Regions from separate parts of the Priestia sp. FSL W8-0524 genome, predicted to be linked through region 1. Evidence: riboswitches for the same ligand, from Rfam matches in the RefSeq annotation. Region 1 holds a riboswitch; each other region holds the start of a gene.
The links. Region 1 has a riboswitch for S-adenosylmethionine ahead of NST66_RS05700 (trans-sulfuration enzyme family protein). Riboswitches for the same ligand answer to the same signal wherever they lie in the genome.
Positions count from the first base shown of each region.

Region 2: linked by a shared signal. The riboswitch ahead of mtnW (2,3-diketo-5-methylthiopentyl-1-phosphate enolase) and the one ahead of NST66_RS05700 (trans-sulfuration enzyme family protein) in region 1 are both predicted to bind S-adenosylmethionine.
Region 3: linked by a shared signal. The riboswitch ahead of NST66_RS04635 (hypothetical protein) and the one ahead of NST66_RS05700 (trans-sulfuration enzyme family protein) in region 1 are both predicted to bind S-adenosylmethionine.

Region 1 covers NZ_JBBOUG010000001.1:1,143,907-1,150,630, reverse strand. The annotation lists gene NST66_RS05705 (trans-sulfuration enzyme family protein) at 1-151, opposite strand, end outside; gene NST66_RS05700 (trans-sulfuration enzyme family protein) at 135-1,280, opposite strand; SAM riboswitch class I at 1,352-1,469, opposite strand; gene NST66_RS05695 (hypothetical protein) at 1,636-2,298, opposite strand; gene NST66_RS05690 (hypothetical protein) at 2,368-3,447, opposite strand; gene NST66_RS05685 (CotH kinase family protein) at 3,579-4,664, opposite strand; gene NST66_RS05680 (CotG/ExsB N-terminal domain-containing protein) at 4,836-5,186, shown strand; gene NST66_RS05675 (hypothetical protein) at 5,333-5,479, shown strand; gene NST66_RS05670 (YppG family protein) at 5,511-5,924, opposite strand; gene NST66_RS05665 (YppF family protein) at 6,155-6,349, shown strand; gene NST66_RS05660 (hypothetical protein) at 6,475-6,645, shown strand.
Region 2 covers NZ_JBBOUG010000001.1:989,534-996,257, forward strand. The annotation lists gene NST66_RS04875 (pyridoxal phosphate-dependent aminotransferase) at 1-840, shown strand, start outside; SAM riboswitch class I at 971-1,077, shown strand; gene mtnW (2,3-diketo-5-methylthiopentyl-1-phosphate enolase) at 1,159-2,403, shown strand; gene NST66_RS04885 (2-hydroxy-3-keto-5-methylthiopentenyl-1-phosphate phosphatase) at 2,400-3,065, shown strand; gene NST66_RS04890 (methylthioribulose 1-phosphate dehydratase) at 3,062-3,700, shown strand; gene NST66_RS04895 (1,2-dihydroxy-3-keto-5-methylthiopentene dioxygenase) at 3,716-4,231, shown strand; gene NST66_RS04900 (sugar ABC transporter substrate-binding protein) at 4,354-5,430, shown strand; gene NST66_RS04905 (sugar ABC transporter ATP-binding protein) at 5,447-6,724, shown strand, end outside.
Region 3 covers NZ_JBBOUG010000001.1:936,538-943,261, forward strand. The annotation lists gene NST66_RS04620 (methyl-accepting chemotaxis protein) at 1-762, shown strand, start outside; gene NST66_RS04625 (GNAT family N-acetyltransferase) at 970-1,476, shown strand; gene NST66_RS04630 (amidohydrolase) at 1,524-2,678, shown strand; SAM riboswitch class I at 2,742-2,843, shown strand; gene NST66_RS04635 (hypothetical protein) at 2,912-3,154, shown strand; gene NST66_RS04640 (M20/M25/M40 family metallo-hydrolase) at 3,620-5,233, shown strand; gene NST66_RS04645 (VOC family protein) at 5,252-6,049, opposite strand; gene NST66_RS04650 (CotG/ExsB N-terminal domain-containing protein) at 6,197-6,544, opposite strand; gene NST66_RS04655 (GNAT family N-acetyltransferase) at 6,658-6,724, shown strand, end outside.

The sequences.
Region 1 (6,724 bases):
AGTCATAGCGACCGTTGTTCGTCTCATCTTCTTGGTTAAATGTAGATACTTGATAAATAGGTACGTTAACCGCTCCAAAATGACCGTCAATTCCTGTATTTGCATGAATTAAGTTCGTACCAAATCTATGTTTATTATTGTTGGTATGCATCAAATGCCTCCTTCAAATCTTTAATTAAATCATCTGCGTGCTCAATTCCAACTGATAATCGAAGTAAACAGTTTGTTACTCCGACACGATTTCGAATTTCCTCCGGAATGTCAGCGTGTGTTTGACGAGCTGGGAATGTCATTAAACTTTCCACGCCTCCTAAGCTTTCTGCAAATGTAATAACTTTAACATTTTCTAAAAGTACTGACACGATGTCAGGGTGTGAGACAGCAAAAGAAATCATGCCTCCAAATCCAGTTGCTTGTTTCTTCATGATTTCATAGCCCGGATGTGTTTCAAGACCAGGGTAATACACTTTTTCCACGAGATCATGAGCAGTAAGCCAATTTGCAATTTTCAGTGCGTTTTCGTTATGTTTTTCCATACGAAGCGCTAGCGTCTTAATACCGCGCAATAACAGCCAGCTATCTTGTGGACCTAAGATTGCCCCAGCTGCATTTTGATAAAAACGAATTTTTTCTCCTAAGCTACTACATCGAGCGACTACAAGACCAGCAACTACATCATTATGACCCCCAATGTATTTGCTTGCACTATGTATCACAATATCTGCTCCAAGCTCTAAAGGACGCTGATAGTAAGGGGACATGAATGTATTGTCAATGATAGTAAGCAAATCATGCTGTTTAGCTAACGCAATTGCTTCTGGCAAATCAGTCACGTGCATCATTGGATTTGTAGGTGTTTCAATGAATAAAGCTTTCGTGTTGGGACGAAGCGCATCTTTTACTTGCTCGAGATGGGCTGTGTTGACGTACGAAACAGTAATTCCTTGCTCTGAAAAGATTTCATTTAGTACTCGGTACGTTCCTCCGTATAAATCCTCTGATACAATTAAATGATCTCCGTTTTTAAATAGCGCTAAAACTGACATTACACCCGCCATTCCTGAAGCGAATGCTACTCCTACTTCGCCTTTTTCTAAAGCAGCAATTGCTTCTTCCAATGCCGTACGAGTAGGATTTGCCGTACGTGCATAGTCAAATCCTGTACTTTGCCCTAAAGCAGGATGAGCAAATGTTGATGCTTGGTAAATGGGTGTTGTAATAGAACCTGTTGAAGGGTCACGACCTACTCCTGAACGAACTAATAAAGTTTCAATTTTCATCTATTTCTCTCCTTAACTCAAAATAAAAAACACTCTTCACAGATGGAAGAGTGTTCGTTTATACACGATTTCTCTCATCTGTTAGAACAATACTGATGTTCCACAGGAATTAGCACCGTTCAAATGAATGTTTCATTTGATGGTTGCCGGGCATCGCAGGGCCAGTCCCTCCGCCACTCTTGATAAGAGTTCTATATAATTGTTGGTGGTTAACGTTTGTTGTTACTAACTTTAATAAAGATTTTCTTTATTGTCAACATAATTTTCTAAAAAATTTAAATCATCTCATTTGTTTATTCAATATACTTGTCCTGATAAGTACATAAAAAAAGAGACGACACCGAGGTCTCTTTTTCTAAGGCAAGTGCACAGATTTTACGTGAGCTAACTTCCAATACATACTTTCTCCATTTGCCGTAATTAGTTCAACAATATTATTAGAAACTTCTTTAAGTACGCCAATTTTTTCTGATTGATCCCCTAAATCTAATACGACCAGTTGATTTTCATATTTTTTAAGCTGCTCTTCAAAGTTTCTGACAAAAGGTGCAGAGGCAGGCCTTACTGGGAGCTCTTTGTCACTTAAAGAATAAGGGGTTAACTCATTACTATAAGGGGTAAGCCATTTCAAATGATGTAGAGAAACAAAGACATTTTTATACACTGGAGAATAAAACACAAGATAATCATTCAGCACGCTTGTAATATAGCCATGCAATGATTTTCCTCCTGTTACATAAATTTCAATAAATTTCCCTTTTGCCTGCTGTAAAATATTACGATAAGAAATCCGCTGACTTTCTTCTATTAAGTTCTCTTCTATGGTTCGTAAAGGTGTATAATCTTCTTCTGAAACCTCTCGTAAGCGATGTATGTGTAAAAGAGGAATATACAAATAATCATGTCCATTATATAAAACCATTACATCTAACCCGAGATCAACAAGTTTTCCTACAAACGTTGTTTTACCTGATATATCGACTTCAACAATTTTATCAATATAATGATTCATACTCATACTCATTCTCCTCCTTTTTCCTATATGATAGAAAAGGTGCTTTATAAGCACCTTTTATGTTCCAGTTCATCATGCTTTCCAACGATAATTTTTCGTTTTAATAACTTTTTCACCTGGTGTTGAAGAGCGTGAACCCGTACGGCGACCTCCCGAGCGATCGTCTGTGCGACCTCCTGTACGTCTTCCGGTACGGTCTCCAGTACGGCCATCCGTGCGACCTCCGGTTCTATCTACAGTAGTTGATTCTTGCACAGAATCTTCTTCATTTGTATCTCCATTTTGCTCAGAATTTTCTTCATTTTGCTTGAAAGATCCTTTTGATCCTAAGGCAATGGTTTTTACGTGTCTTGGTTGTAAACGTAGAACTTGATTATTTTGTACAAGAGTAAAGTTTCCATTGCGACTTTGAACTAACACACCTTCTACAGCCTCTGGCCCTCCGCCGTTAATAGCTACCCATCTATGCGAAAACTCTTCAAACAGTTCATTGAAACTTTTCGCTTTAATATACTCAGGTGTCTCTTCAACTAATAATGGGTTTTGCGGAACAACAGGCGTATTTTTGCTTACAACTTCACTTACACTCTTTATGTGCTCTACATTGATATAAACGACGCCGTCATCTTCTGTTAGTAATACGACATACGCAGATTCAAATGAGCCTAATACATCAAGGATCTTACCCAATTTTTTCTCTGGCCCTCCTTGATTTATTTGCACTTGTTTATCTTTCATCAATAATAAAGTGCCTGCAAATGTGTTGGCTCTGTGCAGTTCTACTTCACTATTAAATCCAGAAAATGTTTGCGCGGAATTAGACTTTGTATCCTCTGTAATGCTTTTAACATGAGCGAGCTGGTAATAAATAAATGTATATTGCTGTTGTGGAATAAGCTGCGCCGGTTGATTATTTTGCTGATTGTTATTTTGTTTTGTTTCAAGAGCAAGTGTTAAATAATCTGATTGAACGTCGATTAAATATCCCGTTTTAGATTCAGGCCCCCCGCGATAGACAGTTACTACTCTCCCTTTTAATGGTTTAAAGTGGGCAGAGTAGCCCGTGCTTTCAGATTGTTGAACTTTACGAGCGCGACTACGATTGGCATTTTGAGTTTGGTCTTGATTTTGGTCGTAGTAATAGTTACTCATTATTTTTCCTCCTTATTAATTGTCCTTATTGGTCATTCATAATGTATATATACGTATCATGTACAGCTATTGTCTTCCTGCATTTGCCTATTATTCTTAAATTCCACTTTTGCCTATCAGTCTAGTAAAATTCAAAAATCAAAAAGATGACTTTTAATGTACGCTGTTCGGTCTTTTACGAAAGAAAGCATAAGGTCTGGTTCCTTATGGAATTGCTCCAAGTTATCTTTTACGTAAGGATCTTTTAATACATATGGAGCAATATACTCATGCAGTTGATAAATGATTGGTTTCATGTATTCTATTGTAAATTGATTATTTAGAACATTGTTCATTTTTTGAATATATCGCTTTTTAATGCTGTTCACCGCCAGTAAGCGAGCTGTAAGCGTATTAAATCCTTGTGCACGGACATAGTCTCCTTCCATTACTTTTCCATTTACATCTCTTCCCCAAGTTGCATCATAATCCCATGGAATCAGTTCAAAGCGCCCGCTTTCATGATTTAGATAGAGCGCATAGTTATGGACAAAACCGTCGTAATTCTGCATACAAATAATACCGACTAACCAAGATAAGTAGCGGTCGACGTTCAGGTACTTCTCAATATTCTGTTCGAATTCCGTATTTGTCCATGTATTAAGATTAAATATAAACTTTTCTAATTTTTCCTCGTCTCCTTCTCTCACTGCTTTATCTTCATATCCAGATAACAAAGTTGTTTTTGGCTTTTTATCCAAATCGCTCATCAAAGAAAAATTAGCATCTCCGTCTACTGCATAAAATATAGATCCATCCGCTAAATTTCTTTTTTTCAAAAATAGTTCATCTACCGATTCGAGCTGAAGATATATTCCTTCATTTTTCCCATTAATCTTAAGAGTGACAAACTGAGAGTGGGGAGATAAAACATCTAAAGAAGAGAAAAAATCGAGGGACAATTTGTTACGCATAAGCGATGGATCTTTGTATTCAGCGTTTAGGTGTATTTCTTTGGCGCGCTGAAATATTTTCGGAGAATAAAATTCAATATAATATGACTTTTTCTTCATCTTCCGAATATGGGAGCCTCTTAGGAGCAAATCAATATCGTAGCGTTTTTTGTTAAACTTCATCGTTGCCTGAACCGCTTCTTCTGACCAAATATCTCTTTGCATTTCCTTTAAATCTTTTACATTCACAAACAGAGCGTATTGAGGGACTTCTTTTTGCTTCATGATTCGACCACCTTTCTTCAATTATTAAAGTATATGAAGGGTAAATTCTCCATGATACCCCGCAGCATCAACTATTTCCGCAAACTCCACTTTTGACTCATATCAAGGACAAGCATCAGCGCGTATTCTATTAATGCAAGACCTAGTCCAATTGACAAGGAGGTTTTTGTATTGCATATTACACCTGAAAAAATTAAAGAGGCTGCTGAAGCCCTAGAATGTACAGAACTGAAATCTTTTATGTTTCAAGAGCCAACTGCTGGTCCACTAACAAGAAAGCGTCGCTCTTCTCGTAGCACTGGCCGCAGTAGCCGCCGTTCTACTCGCGGTACTCGTCGCTCTTCTCGCGGCACTCGCCGTTCTACTCGTCGTTCTACTCGTCGCTCTCGTCGTTCTACTCGCCGTTCTCGCCGTTCTCGCCGTTCTACTCGCCGCTCTCGTCGTTCTACTCGCCGCTCTCGTCGTTCTACTCGCCGCTCTCGTCGTTCTACTCGCCGCTCTCGTCGTTCTCGCCGTTCTTAATTTCCCTAAACACTCATCTTTATTGAAAAAAAAACGCCGAAGAGCCATGAGTGTCTTCGGCGTTTTTTTCCACTTATAGAAGAGGAACATTTGGAAATATACTAAGATGGAGCGTTATTCATTTTACATAGAAAAGGAGAGGTTTTATGAAAAAAAACAAACATCAAATTTCAACTTCATCAACAACAGATGTCGAAGAGATCAAACGTTTAAATGCGCAGTCTGGACTAACCTACAATGAAGTATTTGCACTTCTTGGAGAAAACTATTTGAAAAATCAACAGAAAAAATAATAAGCTGGGACTAGAAAATAACTTCTAGTCCTTATACTTTGAAAATCCCGGAAAACCCTTTTACTAAGGATGTTAATTGGTTCATGGCTCCCATCATCTGTCCCGCAGTATTCATCATTTTGTTCATATCGTAATTGCCATCACTCGATTTAAACTGAGACATTAGTGACTGAAATTGAGATGGCTGAGGCTTTTGCTGCTGACCTTTAGGATATGGATTAAAAGGCGCACCTGCATTGTTGTACATGGGCTGCTGGTACATTCCGTTCATATAGGGAATTTGCTGAGGGCCAAAAGGCATTTGTTGCTGAGCGTACGGATGTTGCGGCATATAAGCTTCCGTCCATGGCTGCTGGTGATACTGTGGAAATGGATGTACCTGACTTAAATCAAAACGTTCTGGTTGATGTTGCTCATAATACGGATAGTGCTTACTTGTATACATGCAAAATCAATACCTCCTTTTTAATATTACATAATATATAGTATGTATGCAGAAATAAGAGGTGACGTTCGTCTACTTGTACTTTTGGGGAACGCATTCAAAAATATGTAGGTTTCTGTCGAAAGTTTAAATTTTTCAAAAAAACGAGATTATTTAAATATATGGTACGATAAGAACAAGTGATACTACCTATACGTAGTGGCACAAATGGGGATTAGGAGGGAATTTACATGTATGTGAACGAACTTCAAGAAGCTTTTATTGCGGTGAAACAATATGAGCCGCAGTCAAGTAATGAATTACTCGATTTTGCTCAGCAGCAGTATTTAAAAGGTTTTTTAACTCCTATGAATTACAAAGCCGCTGTACGTGAACTCGAACAAATTGGAGCTACTAAGCCTGATTTTAGTGCACAAGATGATTAATTTTTTTACTACCACTGAGAAATCGGTGGTTTCTTTGTTTCCTATAAAGTGGACACATACTTCTTTTTTGACTTGTTTATACTATAAAGGCTTTAACGTAGTATTCAATAAAGGAGGTTTATTTCATGAGTCGTGGAAAACATTTTGATCATAAAAAACAAGGACAAAGTGCAGTAAATAAAACAAATAACGCCGTTGCTTCTAAACATACCGAAAAAGTTGATTATCATATCGATACAGTTGCTTCACAAGATCACCCAGCTGTTTCTATCCAATCACAAAAAGATTTTGATTAACTTTTTATTGATCATGATAAAATGCCTAAAGAGTTTTCTCTTTAGGCATACATAGAAAATCCCCACCTTATAAGTCTCA
Region 2 (6,724 bases), 150 kb from region 1:
CCGCAGTGCTTATTAAACCCTGGAGATACGGTGCTGGTTCCGGATCCTGGATATCCTGATTACTGGTCTGGAGTAGAGCTTGCAAAAGCAAAGATGGAAGTGATGCCGCTCACGGCTGAAAATCATTTTCTGCCCGTATACGAAGAGATAGGTGAACGTGCTAAAGAACAGGCAAAGCTCATGTTTTTAAACTATCCGAATAATCCTACCGGTGCAGTGGCAACGGCAGAATTTTTTGAAGACACCGTGGCGTTTGCTGCCAAGCACGATATTTGTGTGGTACACGACTTTGCCTACGGAGCCATTGGATTTGATGGTAAAAAGCCAATCAGCTTTTTACAGACTCCTGGTGCAAAAGAGACGGGAATTGAAATTTATACTCTTTCTAAAACGTATAACATGGCGGGATGGCGAGTTGGATTTGCTGTAGGAAATGAAAGTGTAGTAGAAGCTATTAATCTTCTTCAAGATCATATGTATGTCAGCCTCTTTGGGGCGGTTCAAGAGGCAGCAGCGGCAGCTCTGTTAGAATCTCAACAATGTGTGAATGATTTAGTTAAGCGCTATGAATCTAGACGCAATACCTTTATTCAAGGGCTTCAAGAAATTGGTTGGGACGTTACATCTCCAGCGGGCTCCTTTTTTGCATGGCTAAAAGTTCCTAAAGGATATACTTCTGAACAATTTTCAGATTTACTTCTTGAAAAAGCCCACGTTGTAGTGGCACCTGGAGTAGGCTTCGGAACATATGGTGAAGGCTATGTGCGCGTAGGACTGCTGACGGATGAAGAGCGCATGAGAGAAGCTGTATCTCGAATAAAAAAATTAAATTTATTTTAAAAACGCATTGACAATCCTTTTTGAGTTGGCTTAATATGTAAGAAGTTAACGAGATTAATAACCGATAAATCCTAGCGGTATTTTTTATTTAGTATATAATCTACGAATTCAATTTAAATAAATAGCAACTTTCTTATTAAGAGTAGGTGGAGGGACTAGCCCGATGAAGCCCGGCAACCGACTTAACGCATGTTAAGCACGGTGCTAATTCTTGCAGCAGCAGCTGAGAGATAAGAAGAGCAACGAAAGCCTCTTCTTAATCACAGAAGAGGTTTTTTTTTATTAACGATATTAAACAGCAAGGGAGTTTTTAGCATAATGAGTGAAATCGTTGCAAGCTACTTACTACATGACAATAAAGGAAATTTTCATAAAAAAGCGGAAGGAATCGCTTTAGGACTAACCGTCGGCTCATGGACAGATCTGCCGCTTTTAGATCAACAGCAGCTTCAAAAGCATAAAGGGCGCGTCGTATCCGTAACTGAGCTTCAAGACTGCGAACGTGTTAACGGATATTTAGGCGGAGAGGTTAAGCAGGCTATTGTCAAAATTGCTTATCCTACTGCCAACTTTTCAAGAGATTTACCGGCTATTTTAGTTACGGTTTTCGGAAAACTATCACTTGATGGAAAAGTGAAATTATTAGACTTGGATTTTCCTGATGAATTATTAGCTGAATTCCCAGGACCGCGCTTTGGAATAGAAGGTATACGAGAGAAACTAGGCGTTTATGACCGTCCGCTTGTGATGAGTATTTTTAAAGGCGTGATTGGAAGAGACATGACGTACTTAACAACTCAGCTGCGTGAGCAAGCGCTTGGCGGAGTGGATTTGGTTAAAGACGACGAGATTTTGTTTGATAGTGAACGAACACCTTTTGAAACTCGCGTTACAGAAGGAAAAAAAGTACTGAATGACGTATACGAAAAAACGGGACACCGCACGCTGTATGCTGTTAATTTAACGGGACGAACGTTTGAATTAAAAGAAAAAGCGAGAAAAGCAGCTGAGCTAGGAGCCGATGCTCTTTTATTCAACGTATTTGCTTACGGGTTAGACGTACTGCAGGCACTTCGAGAAGATGATGAAATTAACTTGCCGATTATGGCACACCCAGCTGTTAGCGGAGCGCTTACGCCATCAGAGTTTTACGGTTTTTCAAATTCATTACTGCTTGGAAAACTATTGCGCTTAGCCGGAGCAGATTTCTCACTGTTTCCATCACCATACGGAAGCGTAGCGCTTTCTCTTGAAGATACGACAGGCATTGCCTACGAATTAACGCGTCCTGTGTACAAATATAAGCAGACTTTCCCGGTTCCTTCAGCAGGAATTCATCCTGGGATGGTACCGCAGCTTGTGAAGGACTTTGGAATCGACAGCATTATTAATGCAGGAGGCGGAGTTCACGGTCATCCAGACGGCGCTATCGGAGGAGGAAAAGCATTCCGTGCGGCGATAGATGGAGTACTCTCTCATCAAACACTAGCCGAAAAAGCGGAAGAATCAAAAGAGTTGCAAAAAGCTTTGCAACTATGGGGAACAGTAGAGGTGAAAGCATGACATCGTTAAAAATCTTTTGTGACTTTGATGGAACAATCACAAATAGCGATAACATTATTGCTATTATGAAACAATTTGCTCCTCCGGAGTGGGAAAGTATTAAAGACGACGTGCTAGCACAGCGCGTCTCCATTCAAGAAGGAGTAGGGCAAATGTTTGCCTTGCTTCCCGTGGAATTAAAGGAAGATATTATTTCTTATATTTTAGAGACGTCTGCTATTCGAGATGGATTTGATGATTTTATTGCCTATACAAAAGAGCATCATATTCCGCTTTATATTGTAAGCGGAGGAATTGACTTTTTTGTAAAACCGCTTTTGGGAAATCGAATTGCAGAAGAAATGCTCTACTGCAACGGATCTGATTTTTCCGGTGAGCATATTTCCATTACGTGGCCTCATACATGTGATAAACAGTGTACAAATGACTGCGGCTGCTGTAAGCCAACGATTATTCGCCATCTTGCAGATGAAAGAGATCATACGGTTGTTATTGGCGATTCAATTACAGATTTGCAGGCTGCCAAATTAGCTGACACTGTCATTGCGCGTGACTTTTTAATTAAAAAATGCGAAGAGCTATCTCTACCGTATCGTCCTTTTTCTACTTTTTATGATGTGATTCACCATTTACAAGAATTAACAGAAGAGGTGAAAGCATGAGTATTATGGCTCAGCAAAGATTACACGAGCTTGCAGATATAAAAGATGAGTTGGCAGAGCGCGATTGGTTCTTCGGTACAAGCGGAAACTTAGCGATTAAAGTGGATCAAAATCCGACAACTTTCTTTGTATCAGCAAGTGGAAAAGATAAAAGAAAACGCACAAATGAAGACTTTTTGTTAGTTGATCAATACGGGAAGCCTGCAGAAGAAACGCATTTAAAGCCTTCTGCTGAAACGCTTTTACACGTTAAGATTTACGAGTCAACGAATGCTGGGTGCAGCCTTCATGTACATACAATCGACAACAACGTGATCTCTGAACTGTACGGAGATGAAGGGTTTATTTCATTCAAAGGCCAAGAAATTATTAAGGCACTGGGTATTTGGGAGGAAGATGCGGAAATTACTGTTCCGATTATTCCGAATTACGCGGATATTCCGACACTAGCAGAAGAATTTTCTCATCATATAAAAGGCGATCAAGGCGCGATTTTAATTCGTAACCACGGAATTACGGTATGGGGCAAAAATGCGTTTGAAACAAAAAAAGCGCTAGAAGCCTATGAATTTCTATTTAGCTACCATGTGAAATTACTATCACTTAAAGGCATTAAGCCAAAGGTGCATTTATAAAAGGAGGAAATAAAAATGGCGCAAATTCGCTTACATGTAAATAATAAAAGAATTGAAACTCAAGAGGAAGTATCAGCTTTTCTGGCAAACAATGAAGTTATTTATGAAAACTGGGATATTACAAAACTTCCAGAAAATCTTCGTGAAAAATATGATTTAACTGATGAAGAAAAAACAGAAATTTTAAACGCTTTTGGTGAGGATATTAAAGATATTTCTGAACGCCGCGGCTATAAAGCGCAAGATGTTATCTCGTTATCGGAATCTACACCAAACATTGATGAATTGTTAAAAAACTTTCAGCGCAAGCATATTCATACAGATGACGAAGTTCGCTTTATCGTAAGCGGTCATGGAATCTTTGTTATTCAAGGAAAAGACGGTGAATTTTTTGATGTTGAATTAGAGCCGGGCGATTTAATTTCAGTACCAGAAAACATTCTTCATTACTTTACACTAATGGAAGATCGTAAAGTAGTCGCTGTGCGAATTTTCGTGACAACTGAAGGATGGGTACCTATTTACGCATAACAACTACTTGTAAAGCATAGGTCATGATCACCCCGCTTTTACATCTAAAAGCGGGGTATTCTTTGGATTATTATAAAACTAACTATTTTTATATGAATAATAAGTTTAATAGGAGGAACACCATGAAAAAGAGTAAAAAAATGCTGTGGCCACTTACTTTGCTCGTGCTTCTAGTTTTTGCGCTGGCTGCCTGCACGAAAGAACAGCCAAGTCTAAACGAGAAAGCACAGGCAGCTCCAGCGCAGCAAGCGGCTTCTGCTAAGCCTGTACAGCAAGAAGGAAAAAAGATTACGAAAGATACAAAAATTGCTCTTATTTCTGAATTTACGTCAGGCACTCACGCTGCTCAGTACATAACAGGTGTGACAAAAGCGGCTAAAAAAGCAGGAGTACAGCTATCCGTTTCTGATTCTAATAATGATCAATCTAAAATGGCGGCGTATTTAGACACGGCTATTAACCAAAATGTTGACGGTATTATGATTGACCACGGCCGGGCTGAAACCCTTGAACCTGGCGTGAAGCGCGCGATTGCAAAAGGGATTCCCGTTATTGCAACAGACGTAGAATTAAAAGTAGAAGGCGTTACAACGATTGACCAAGATGATTATATGCTTGCGCTCCAGGGGCTAAAGCAAATGATGCAGGACATTAACGGAAAAGGAAATATTGTATATGCGTTTGTTGGAGGCTTTGCACCGATGGAAAAACGCGACAGCATTTATAAAATTATGATGAATCGCTATCCAGATGTAAAACAAATTGCCACGTTTGGAAGCGCAACAGACAACACCTCTCTAGACACTCAAAATAAAATGGCGGCTGTATTAAAGCAGTATCCAAATAAAGGAGACATTGCAGCCGTTTGGGCACCTTGGGACGAATTTGCAAAAGGAGTCACAAGAGCGATTAAAGAAGCAGGACGAGATGAGATTAAGGTATATGGAGTGGACTTATCTGATGAAGACCTGCAAATGATGCAGGCAAAAAACAGCCCGTGGAAAGCGTCAGCTGCTGTAAACCCAGCTTCAGTAGGAGAAAAGCAGGTTGACCTGCTTCTTAAAAAGATTTCCGGTCAAGAGATCCCTCGTTATTATTCCTTTGATCCGGTTTTAGTCAAACAAACTGACTTGCCTAATCAAACGATTAATATGGACCAGCTTAGTCAGTACGTAGAAGAATGGGGTAAAAAAGAGTAGAAGTGGAGGGACAGACATGACGAACGAGCTTTCAATGAAGAACATTACAAAAAACTTTGGTTCTTTTCAAGCGCTGAACAAAGTTGATTTTACTGTTCAAAAAGGGGAAATTCATGCTTTATTGGGAGCCAATGGTGCCGGTAAAAGTACGTTGATGAAAATATTGTGCGGAGCTTACGACGAGTACGAAGGAAAGATTTACAAAGACGGAGGAGAAATCTCTATTTCTTCTCCTAAAGAAGCGAAGAGCCACGGCATCGGCATTGTACACCAAGAAGTCGATGTAGCGCTGATTCCTTCGCTATCAGTAGCTGAAAACATTGTGTTAGACGTGCAGGTTTCTAAGAAAAGTAAGACATTTGTAAACTGGAAATCTATTTATAAGAAAGCGGAAGAAGCTCTTTCTTTACTTGGTTCTTCTTTATCCGTTAAAAAAAATGTTGTTGATCTAACTCTATCAGAAAAACAGCAGGTGCTTATTGCACGTGCAATTGTACAGAATGTTGATTATTTAATTTTGGATGAACCAACCGCACCTCTTAGTGTGGAAGAGACGAAACAATTGTTTTCTGTGATGAGAGAGCTGAAGAAAAGCGGAGTAGGCATTATTTATATTTCACATCGCCTTCAAGAAGTGGTTGATATTTGCGACCGCTTAACGGTTTTAAAGGACGGACGCTATGTAGCTACAAAAGAAACTTCACATACATCAATTGAAGACGTGATTACGCTCATGTTAGGAACGTCTTCTGTAAAACAGTGGGTCAAAAAATCAGTAGAAGTTGGAAACGAACTTTTACATGTAGAAGCATTATCCCTTCCAGGGCGCCTTTCGAATATCTCTTTTCATGTAAAAGAAGGAGAGGTAGTCGGTATTGCAGGGCTTGTAGGAGCAGGGAAAACGGAGCTTTGCCGAAGTCTATTTGGTTTAGAGCAATATGTCAGCGGCAGCGTTCGGTTAAAAGGCAAGAAACTAAAGTTGAATAAGCAGCCGTATTATTATATTGCACAAGGTCTTTCTCTTGTTCCTGAAGAACGAAGAAAAGAAGGAATTTTTGTTCATGAATCGATTGCCGATAACTTAGTTTTGCCAAGTCTGTCCCGCTTTACAAATTATTCGTTTCTAAAGCGAGGAAAGATCAAAGAAAAAGCGCAGAAAACGACTGGGCAAGTTGGCGTAAAGTCTCATTCTATCGAGCAGTCAGTTGGAACGTTAAGCGGTGGAAATCAGCAGAAAGTAGCAATCGGAAAATGGCTTGTTACGGATTCTGACGTACTGTTGTTCGATGAGCCT
Region 3 (6,724 bases), 210 kb from region 1:
CAGTTGCTAAGTGTGGTTGAAACCGAGCAGGCTATGGTGGATATGGCCAAGCTGCTTCAGAAAATGACTGATCATTCTTCAAAGGTACAACAATCGATGAACAGAGCCTCTGAACATGCTTCTACCGGAAATGTTGCGGTGAAAGATGTGACGAATCAAATGAATAAAATCTATGAAACCGTTAAGATATCGACCAGTGAAGTAAAGGGACTCGAAGATCGTTCCGCAGAGATTGGCCGCATTATTAATACGATTACAAGAATTGCTGAACAAACAAATCTTCTTGCACTTAATGCTGCTATTGAAGCTGCAAGGGCTGGAGAACATGGAAAAGGTTTTGCTGTAGTGGCAGGGGAAGTACGTAAGCTAGCGGAAGAATCTAAAACGTCCGCTATACAAATCAGTCATTTGTTAAAAGAAATTGAAGTACAGGCAAAGCGGGCTTATCGAAACATGGAAGTGAATACGGAAGAAGTCACGCTTGGTATTGCCACTGTCGAAGATGTAACGCAACAGTTTTCCATAATTATGGAAGATGTCTTTGCCGCTCAAGAACAAATGAACAAAATGACAAAAGCAACAGGAGAGATTGATGGGTATTCGTTTAAGGTAATGGAGTCTGTCATGGCCCTTTCGGAGGTTGCTAAACAAGCAGCTGCTTACGCTGAAGAAGTAGCTGCGGCTTCACAAGAGGAGTTAGCATCTATAGAAGAACTTGTGATGTTGGCAGCTAATTTAAAATCTACGGTAAGTGAGTCCTGAAGTCTATCTTGATATGTACGTAATACGCGCAGTTTTCTGCGTGTATTTGTTTTATTTATATCTTTTATAGAAAACGATAAATAGAATTGACACGTTATCAAAGCAGTTGTATAGTGAGTACGCAAGGCGGCAGTCTGCCTTTTTTTAATTCTTAGTAAACTTATAAGTTAAATAAAATATTTAAGTACTATATAAGGAGACAAAGAGATGAAAAATGAATTCCGTTTGGCAACAAATGACGACGCGGATAACTTATTGAACTTAACTCTACAAGCATATAAGCCTATTCGAGAGCTAGGCATTCCTTTCTTAGCAGCTACTGCTGATCTTGCCCTCGTTAAGAAAAATATTTCTCAAAACCTTTGCTATGTATATGAAGAAGATAAAAGAATCGCTGCCACTGTATCTATACGAATGCCTTGGGGAGAACATCCAGGTCCGTTTGCTGTTCCGCATTTTTGGTGGTTTGCAGTGGACCCGTCGCTTGCCAGGAAAGGCGTTGGATCTAAGCTGCTGCATCTAGTAGAGGAAGAGGTAATAAAGAATACGTTTAAATCGCCAGGTGTGTCTTTAGGAACAGCAAAAGAACATCCTTGGTTAGTTGAGATGTATGAACGAAAAGGATATGTTCAAGCTAAAGAAAAGCACCTTGCACAAGGCTATACGACCGTATTTCTTTATAAAAAATTCAATGAGGTACACTCTTTGTCGTAAAAGATAGAGAAGTGGTCTAAATTAAGAAATGTGAAAGAGTGATAAATATGACAGATCAATTACTACTAAATACGCTAATAGACATACGCCGTGAGCTGCACCGGTTTCCAGAGCTTTCAATGAAAGAATATGAAACAACTAAACGTATTAAAAAGTGGTTAAAGCACTACGATATTTCTATAGCGGATGCATTCCATTTAGACGTGGGAGCAGTAGCGGAAATTGTGGGAGGAAAGCCGGGACCTACTATCGCTATTCGAGCTGATATTGATGCGCTGCCAATTGAAGAAAAAACCAATCTGCCATTTGCTTCTGAAGTGAACGGTGTTATGCACGCATGCGGACATGATTTTCATACGGCTTCTATAATCGGAGCAGCCATTCTTCTCAAAGAGCGTCAGCAGGAGCTTTGCGGTACGGTTCGATTTATCTTTCAACCGGCCGAAGAAACGGCTTCTGGGGCAAAAATGCTCGTTGAAAAAGGTGTGCTCGAAGGAGTAGAAGCGATATTTGGAATGCATAACAAACCGAATCTTCCTGTAGGAACCATTGGTGTCAAATCGGGACCTTTAATGGCAAGCGTTGATCGTTTTGAAATTGACGTCAAAGGAGTAGGCGGTCACGCAGGTATTCCAGAAAAAACAGTAGATCCGATTGCTGCTGCTGGTCAAATTGTTACTAGTTTACAAACCATTGTCAGCCGTAATCTCAGCCCATTTCAAAATGTTGTTGTCAGCATAACTCAAATCCACGGAGGGAGCTCGTGGAACGTCATTCCTGACAAAGTAACGCTTGAAGGAACGGTGCGTACCTTTCAAGAAGAAGCGAGAGAAAAAATACCGGCTCTTATGAAACGAACTGCTGAAGGGATTGGAGCAGCTTTCGGGGCTTCAGTAGACGTTAAATGGTATCCGTATCTTCCTGTAGTAAACAATGATGATACGCTGGAAAAATTGGTTATTAACGCTGCAGAGAATCTTAGTTATCAAGTCGTAGAAGCTGAACAATCGCCTGGAGGAGAAGATTTTGCCGTATATCAGCAGCGTGTACCAGGATTTTTTGTATGGATGGGTACGGCTGGAGAATATGAATGGCACCATCCTTCTTTTTCATTAAATGAAGAGGCATTACTTGTAGCAGCTTCTTATTTTGCTAATCTAAGCTTTGACTTTTTGAATTCATTCCATTACCAAAAAAATTAAAATATTTTTATTTTTCTATTTACGCGGATGGAATTGTTTGATAAAATAAATTTTAAATTAAAAAAGTTATCACGAGTGGACGAGAGATCTGGCTCTTTGACTCCACAGCAACCTACGAATGTAAGGTGCTCCTACCAGCAAAGCATGTGCTTTGGGTGATAAAACGGGTGAAAAACTCATTTTGCATCAAAGCAAAATGAGTTTTTTTTATTTTTCTAAAAGGAGAGGGTTTTATGAGTCATACAGCAGTTGCAGCACATACAGGAGAGAAAGCATTAAAGGAAGCCGTAAAATTATTAGGAAAGCATTATCAAGTAGCTTATCGTGAATTAGAAACATTTTATGAAATTGTGGTCGAAAACCATGTTCGTACATATGCTGTAGGCATAGATATTAAAGATGTACAAAAAGCAAATGAACTAGAAATTTATTCATCATGCTGTTCCAAGCTTGAGCGAGTAGGCTGTCTTTTATAGAAGTCTGCTCGCGCCTCTATTTTTAAAGTGTTTTTAAATAGAAAGCATGTTTTTTGACAATTGAAGAATCTGGTGGGTATAATCATTACTCACTAGGTTTTAAAATTAATCATAAATTGTCGAAATTTTTACACAAATTAAAGGTTACATTCGAAATGAATTGTGGTATGTTATAAAACAAGAATATTTTATGAAAGGAGCATTGAAATGGAAATGTCTCTTGAACATGGAAACGATGCAGGAAGCGAACAGCTTATTGATCGTATCCTAGACTTTTTAGAAGATGACGAAAAGTAAAAAAAGAGTGTGCGGTGCTAGCCCTAGCCGCGCACTCTTTTTTTATCATGTGCGTCAAGGAAGCGCATACTATGATACATAGGGATAGAATGAAAGGGTCTCTGTCAAAGGGATTGACGAATCGTTTTGTTTGATGGAAAATTTAGAAAAAGGAAAGAGATGAAGGGTATGTCGAACAAAACATCTTTGTATCAAACAAAAGAACAGTTAAAGAAGCTTGTAAGCGAATTGGTTTCTATACCTAGCGTGACAGGAACGATGGCAGAAGTGGAAATGGCTGAATCGATAGCGGCGTATTTATTGAAGCTGCCTTACTTTCAAAAAAACGAGCAAGTTGAGCTTCATTCAACAGGAGACGGGCGATCGATTGTCACAGCTTTTGTTGAAGGGAAAAATACGAATAAAACAGTTGTATTAGTCAGTCATTACGACGTAGTGGATGTACAAGATTATGGACAGTGGAAAAAGGATGCTTTTCACGCTGATACGTTAACGAGTACTTTTTATAATGATATGGAACAAGTTCCGGCGCACGTACAAAAAGATATGATAAAAGGAGACTGGCTTTTTGGCCGAGGAACGATGGACATGAAAGCAGGTATTGCTCTGCATATCAGTATGATTGAACGAGCATGCAACGGAGAGTTTGACGGAAACATCCTGCTTCTGTCGGTACCGGATGAAGAAGTAAATTCGCTCGGAATGAGAAAAGCAGTGCCTGTTCTTTTAGAACTTGCGTGCAAACATCAGCTGGATTTTTCTCTCATGCTAAATGCAGAACCAGTGTTCAGCCGCTATCCTGGTGATCAAACGAACTATGTGTACTCAGGATCGATTGGCAAGATCATGCCAAGCTTTTTGTGTTATGGAAAAGAAACTCATGTAGGGGAACCGCTAGCTGGTTTGAATGCTAATTTACTAGCTTCTTATTTAACAACAGAAATAGAACTAAACGTTGATTTTTGCGAAAAAGTAAGAGATGAAACGAGTCCACCTCCTACTGTGCTGATACAAAAAGATTTAAAAGAAGAGTATTCCGTTCAAGTTCCGCACTCTGCCGTTGTATTATTTAATTTATTTATGTTAAACCGCTCTCTTAAAGAAGTAACAGATCTGCTGTTGAAATCGGCTGACAAAGCGGCTTTGAATGTAAAAAAACATTATAATAAAGCTGCTCGGCAGTACGCTGTGGGAATGGAGGGTTCATCCCTTGACGTGAACGTATGGACGTATGAAGAACTTTATACTCATGCAGTCAAACAGCATGGTGAAAAATATGTGCAAGAAATGGAAGCGGCACTTTTGGCACAAGAAGATGATGACAGAAATAAAACCATTAAATTAGTAAACTCTTTAGCTGGTTTATGTAAAGAAGCAGCTCCGATGATAGTCTTATTTTTTACGCCGCCTTTTTACCCGGCCGTTTGTTCACATGATGATCTCTTTGTACAAAAGATTTTGTCAAACGTACAGGCAACTGCCAAAGAGCAATTCCAAGTGGAGCTAGTTGAACAAAGTTATTTTGGCGGAATTTCGGATTTAAGCTATGCCAGCCTGCAGCACCCGCTTCATACATTTAACACGTTAGTAGCCAATATGCCTCTATGGAATAAAGGATATCATATCCCGCTAGAAGAGCTAGAGGAGCTGAAGATGCCGGTGCTGAACATTGGACCGCTGGGAAGAGATGCGCATCAATGGACCGAAAGATTAGACGTTCAGTATTCCTTTGAGATTTTGCCTCACTTCATTTATCAAGCTATAAAAGAAGCACAGAAATAAACATCCGCCCGCGGATGTTTATTTGTTGAATTTAAAAGAAGCTCCTTGTACGGTAATTTGTTGCGGTGTTAGAGCGTGATCCAATTCAACCAAAAATGGACGCTCTCCAACTTTTTTTAATGTATCGTGGACAACACCTTGTGTTCCGCTGCAAAAAATAAGGTTTCCTTTATTGACATATAGTTTTTGACAACGTGCATCAAGTAAAGAGTCTTTGTAGCTTTCGCCAGCCTGAACGTCCAGCAGTTTTGTCCATTTGCTGATGGATTCTTCAAGGTTATGTACAGCACAGTAAATGTTTTTTAGCTGCAGCTGACCGGCTTGATGGGAAGAAAGAGCAGCTAGCTTTGGCTTGCGTTTTTCTTCTGGTTCACCCCACTCAATAAAGAAAGGAAAAGGGAGGGCATCATGGTCATCTTCAATAAAACACATTTGCCATTGAAGTCTTTCTCCATCATTAGTTTGACGAGACCCCGCTACAGGGCCTTTTACAGTGTAGCCCTTGTCTTTCAGCTCGGTTATGAGCAAATCCATATCATCTGTACGAAGGGCAAATCGCCCAAAATGACCAAACGGCGTATGTTCGTTAACAAGCTGCTGAATAAGATCATTATCTGTAACTGTTTGAGCTAATGCGATATCTGTAAGCCCAAGCCACTCAATATAGCTCAGGTGAAAATAAGCCAACGTGTTAAAAGTGCCCCATTTTTCATGGGTACCGCCTTTAATAACATTGATTCCGTATTCGTTTAGTTCTTTCTGAGCTTTAATAGGATCAGGTGAAAAATGAACAAGATGATCAAAAGATAAGTGCATGGGTAGGCCTCCTTTTAAGAGAGATTCTTTCCCACTATTATACTTTGTTTTCTTTTTTAAGAAGAGTAAAACGAATGATTATGTAAAATAAAAATCTTGAAAAAAGCAAGCCGCGTATGTTTTAGACTCGGCTTGCTTTAGAGTTAGTTAGCGACGGCAGCCATGCCCTTTAAAGCAGCAGCCAAATGATTTATTAAACCATGGATATGAGCAGCAAGGTGAACCGCAGCGACAGCGGCGACGGCTAGAACGGCGAGTAGAACGGCGAGTAGTGCGACGAGTAGAACGGCGAGTAGTGCGACGAGTAGTGCGGCGAGTAGTGCGACGAGTAGTGCGACGAGTAGTGCGGCGAGTAGAACGGCGAGTAGAACGACGAGTAGAACGACGACGAGAACGTCTGTGAAGAGCAGTTGGCTCTTGGTACATAAATGTTTCAAGCTCAGTAGAAGCAAGTGCTTCTGTTGCTTCTCTAATTCTTTCAGCAGTGATATGCATATAAACACCTCCTGGCTAATTCGGTACATAATACAATATGTACAAGGAAGGTGTTTGGATATAGTGAAAACATGGAATTTGTCTAAATTTGTGAAAGAAATGGAGTGGTTTTCATGCTTCAAATCCTCGAACATCAAAGAGTGGATATCGCTCTTCAAATAGTAGCTGTGCAAGTAGAAG